2 regions of the Leifsonia sp. 2MCAF36 genome follow, and region 2 is predicted to be linked to the other one. Evidence: predicted binding sites of a transcription regulator. Region 2 holds the regulator's gene; the other holds the start of a gene.
What was found. Region 2 encodes HrcA, which represses chaperone genes, less so after heat shock. Its sites were predicted from a motif close to TTNGCACTCGNNNNNNNCGAGTGCNAA; they were not measured.

Region 1 (2,385 bases), on a different contig from region 2:
CTTCTCGAGCTCGCCGACATCGAGCAGGTAGCAGCTCTCCGGCGGGTACAGGCCCAGCGCGAAGTCGTCGCTCAATCGCAGCAGAGCCTCGACGTCGGGCTGGCGCGGCGGCTCTGGGCGGATCTCGGTCGGCATGCGTCCGATGCTAACCGCCGAGTGTGTCCGCCGCATTACGCGCGAGGGGATGCGGCCCCGCGCGTGGCGGGCGCCGCATCCCCTCGCCACGGGTCAGGCCCGGCTGGGTGTGCGGTTCTCGGCGCTGACCATCCAGGCGTACTGCTCCAGGCGCTCGATGATCGCGTGCAGCAGGTCGGCCGAGGTGGGGTCCTCCTCGTCGACGTCGTCGTGGACGTCACGCATGGTGCGGACGACGGCTTCGAGCCGCTCGGTGATCAGGTCGACGGTCTCACCCGTCTCGACCTCGCCGTTCGGGAACTCCGGCAGGCTGGTCTGCTCCGCCACGGTCGCGCTGCGGCCATCGGGCGTCGCGTGCAGCGCCCGTAGGCGCTCGGCGACGGTGTCACTGAATTCGCGGGCGGCTTCGACGATCTCGTCGAGTTGGAGGTGCAGGTCGCGGAAGTTGCGTCCGACGACGTTCCAGTGCGCCTGCTTGCCCTGCAGGTGCAGCTCGATCAGGTCGACGTGCACGCGCTGCAGGTTCTGCGCGAGCTCCACCGAGGCGACGAAGCCGTGTTCGGCGTGCTCCCGTCGGGTGGGGGCCACGCCGACGGCGCTGGTGCGTCGCACGGCGGGGGTCTTCGGCGCGCTCTTCTTGGCGCTGGGCTTGGTGCTCGTCTTGGTCTCGCTTGCGGCCACGATGGGTCCCTTCTGCTCGATTTCTCCAGGAACGATAGGCCCGCCCGGGCCTCGGCGGAAGCGGGTTGACACCGCTCCGGAACCCTTGGCACTCTCCGCACGAGAGTGCTAAAATCTGTGGTCGAAAAGGAGGTCCACGGGGCCTCTCATCAGCTCAATTGAAGAAAGGGGTACATCCAATGGCCATGTCGTTCGATCCTTTCTCCCAGTTGGACCGGATCGCACAGAGCGTCTTCGACACCAGCCGCCAGCCGCGCATCATGCCGGTCGACCTGTTCCGTGAAGGCGACCGCTACATCCTGAACGCGGACCTGCCCGGGGCCGACCCGGCGTCCGTGGATGTGGACGTCGACGGTCACCTGCTCACCATTCGCGCGGTGCGCAGCGCCGCCGATCGGGACGGAGCGCGGTGGCTCGCTCAGGAGCGCCCGTACGGTGCCTACATGCGGCAGTTCACGATCGGCGACGACGTCGATCCGGACGGCATCACCGCGTCGTACGACAACGGCGTGCTGAGCGTCATGATCCCGGTGGCCGAGCGGGCCAAGCCGCGGAAGATCGCGGTCGAGTCGACTCGGCGCGAGTCGACCGGAGGCGAATCGAGGCGGATGGAGTCGTCGAGAGGCGAGACCCTGCGGGTCGAGCCGTCGCGCGAAGGCGGTGGCAGGGCGGTCTCGGCCGGCTGAGCCGGGCGGACCTGCTCGGCCCGGCGTATCGCAGGGGAGGGGCGCGTCGCCAGGCGGCGGCGCGTCCTCCCGCGGCGTCAGGCGGTGGCGCGACCTCGCGCCACCCACTCCAGCCGGCGCAGCGCCTCCGCATTGCGCACGTGCAACAGTGTGTCCGTGATCACCGCCGGGAGGCGCGTGACCGCACCCGTGTACGGATGCTCCTCGATGCGGACGATGCAGCCACCGGCCCGCGGCTTGACCTCGATGACGACCCGCTCCGTGCCGAACGGTCGTGTCTTCGCCTCAAGCACGAGCCGGTGCGGCGGGTCCCACTCGTCGATCCGGGTCTCGTCGTTGAGCACGAGCGGCCAGACGCCGATGGAGTGGTGGAGGCGCGAGCCGACCGCGGGGTAGCGGTCGTCGGCGGCGCGCAGCCGGGAGGCGCCGACGACCCAGGTGGGATAGACCCACGGGTCGGCGAGGACGGCGAAGACCTGGTCGGGTGTGCATGCCATGCGGCGGACGTTGACGGACATGTTCACTGCTCCGGGAGGGTGTTGGGGCGGATGGCGTCCGGCACCAGGGGTGCGGCGGGCGCCGGGATGGTCTGGCCGGGACCGGGCGACAGGTCCGGCATCCGGGTGAACCCGAAGTCGTGGCGGAGCGCACTCCGTGCCGCGTAGTAGCCGCCCAGGCCGTGCACCCCGGGTCCAGGGACGGCCGAGGCGGAGGCGAGGTACAGTCCGCGACCCGGCATGCGCCACGGATCGGAGGAGAGGACGGGACGCGCGACGAGTTGCGAGAAGTCGGGAGCGCCGGCCGAGATGTCTCCGCCGATGTAGTTCGGGTTGTGCTGTTCCACCTGCACGGCATTCATGGTGGAGGTGCCGATGATCAGGTC
Region 2 (2,385 bases):
CGTGCCGAAGATGACCTCGTCCAGGTCGACCTCCACGCGCAGCAGGGCGTCCTGACCGCGCTCACGCCGCGACCGCGGGCCGCGGCCCGCTCCCCCGCCGCCACCGAAGAACGTCTCGAAGATGTCGCTGAACCCGGCGAAGTCGGCTCCGCCCGCCCCACCGCCGAAACCGCCCGAGCCGCCGAGGTCGTACTGCTGGCGCTGCTGCGGGTCGCTGAGCACGTCGTACGCGTGCGTCACGAGCTTGAACCGCTCCTGCGCTTCGGCGCTCGGGTTCACATCCGGGTGGAGCTCCCGCGCGAGCCGGCGGTACGCCTTCTTGATGTCGTCGGGGCTGGCGTCGCGCTCGACGCCCAGGACTTCGTAGTGGTCGGCCACGTGGGGCTGTTCCTTCTTCTCGATCGAGTGCTGTGTACTGGGTTCTGCGAGTGGATGCGGTGCAGGCTACTGCTCGCCGAGCATCCGGGAGAGGTATCGGGCGACGGCGCGGACGGCCGCCATGTTGCTGGAGTAGTCCATGCGGAGCGGGCCGAGGAGGCCGACGCGGGCCACATCGGACCCCGCCGCACTGTAACCGCTGGAGAGGATGGATGCTTCCGTCAGGCCGAAGCCGGCGTTCTCGCGGCCGATGCTCACGGCGACGCCGTGCTGGTCGGTCGCCATCTCGTCGAACAGGCGGAGCAGCACCACCTGTTCTTCGATCGCCTCGAGCACCGGGGTGATCGTGCCGGGGAAGTCGAGTTCGGTGCGGACCAGGTTGGCGGCGCCCGCCATGACCAGCTTCTCCTGCCGGTTGGCAGCGATCTGGTCGAGCAGAGCCCCGGCGACCGGTTCGACCAGCGCACGGCTGCGGTCGGTGAGAGCCGACGGCAGCTCGCGCAGGCGCGCGGTCGCCTCGGCGAGGGTCAGCCCGGCCGCCGCGCCGTTGATGGCGCCGCGCACCTCGGCCACGTCCTCATCGCTCAGCTCGGAGGCCAACTCGATCACACGCTGCTCGACCGCCCCGGAGTCGGTGATGAGCACGCTGAGCAGCCTGCGCGGCGACATGGCCACGAGCTCGATGTGACGGATGCGCGACCGCGCGACCGAGGGGTACTGCACCAGCGCCACCTGGTTGGTGAGCTGTGACAGCAGGCGGACAGTGCGGGACAGCACGTCGTCGAGGTCGGCGGAGTGACCCAGGAACGTCTCGATCGCCGTGCGCTGCGCGGGCGTGAGCGGGCGCATCTCAGCGAGGTGGTCGACGAACAGGCGGTAGCCCTTGTCGGTGGGGACACGGCCGGACGAAGTGTGCGGAGCCGCGATCAGCTCCTCCTCTTCGAGCAGGGCCATGTCGTTGCGGATGGTCGCCGCCGACACGCCGAACGAGTGCCGTTCGACGATGCTCTTCGATCCGACCGGCTCGCGCGACGCCACATAGTCCTGGACGATGACGCGCAACACCTCGAGGCTGCGTTCCGAAACCATCCCCGCCTCCCGTCGACCGATTAGCACTCACGCTTCCTGAGTGCCAATCCTACCGCGAGGAAACACCACGAGGGTGATTGCTGGCTGAGACACGGCAGCAGTACCTTATGTGCAACGGTTCGACACGCTCGCAACCGATCATGAAAGGGTTCCGCCAATGACAGACCCGAACCAGCCGTCCGACCCCACGGGAGGCGTCCCTCCGCAGCAGCCGGGCGGCGTCCCGCCGCAGCAGCCGGGCGGCGTCCCGCCGCAGCAGCCCGGCGGTGTCCCGCCGCAGCAGCCGTATTCGAATGTCCCGCCGCAGCAGCCCTACGCGCAGCCGGCCGGTGGACCGCAGCAGCCCTACGCGGCAGCGGCGGCACCCCTCGACGCCGCGCAGGACAAGCAGTGGGCGTCGTTCGCACACTTGGGCGGCATCCTGTGGATCCTGCCATCGCTCATCATCTGGCTGGTCTTCAAGGACCGCGGCCGGCTCACCAATCAGGAGGCCAAGGAAGCCCTCAATTGGCAGATCACCTGGATCCTCGCCTGGGTGGCGTCGCAGATCATCGGGATCATCATCGGCAGCTTCACGTACGGGCTCGGCTACCTGCTCTTCGGTCTGCTGATCCCGTGGGCGCTGTACATCGTCAACCTGGTGTTCTCGATCCTCGGCTTCGTCCGGGTGAACAGCGGTGGAACGTACCGCTACCCGATGAACTTCCGGTTCATCAAGTAGTCGACGCGTTCAGGCTCTTTCAGCCTCGGGCCTCGCGCCCTAGGCTGGGGCCGACCGCGCCCACCCGGCCAACCAGAGGAGAACCGCACCATGTCCGCGACACCCCCGCCGCCCCCGCCCCAGCAGCCGTACGGTGGCGCCGCACAACTCAGCCCCGCAGACGAGAAGCTCTGGGCGACACTCGTCCAGGTCGGCGG

Region 1: the regulator HrcA is predicted to act here: its motif matches at 902-928, upstream of AB4079_RS16210 (Hsp20/alpha crystallin family protein).

The regions. Positions count from the first base shown of each region.
Region 1 covers NZ_JBFRGV010000011.1:29,995-32,379, forward strand. The annotation lists gene AB4079_RS16200 (GNAT family N-acetyltransferase) at 1-135, opposite strand, end outside; gene AB4079_RS16205 (Dps family protein) at 229-747, opposite strand; gene AB4079_RS16210 (Hsp20/alpha crystallin family protein) at 996-1,502, shown strand; gene AB4079_RS16215 (SRPBCC family protein) at 1,580-1,999, opposite strand; gene AB4079_RS16220 (phytoene desaturase family protein) at 2,023-2,385, opposite strand, start outside.
Region 2 covers NZ_JBFRGV010000006.1:151,484-153,868, forward strand. The annotation lists gene dnaJ (molecular chaperone DnaJ) at 1-378, opposite strand, end outside; gene hrcA (heat-inducible transcriptional repressor HrcA) at 445-1,467, opposite strand; gene AB4079_RS10820 (DUF4870 domain-containing protein) at 1,625-2,188, shown strand; gene AB4079_RS10825 (DUF4870 domain-containing protein) at 2,279-2,385, shown strand, end outside.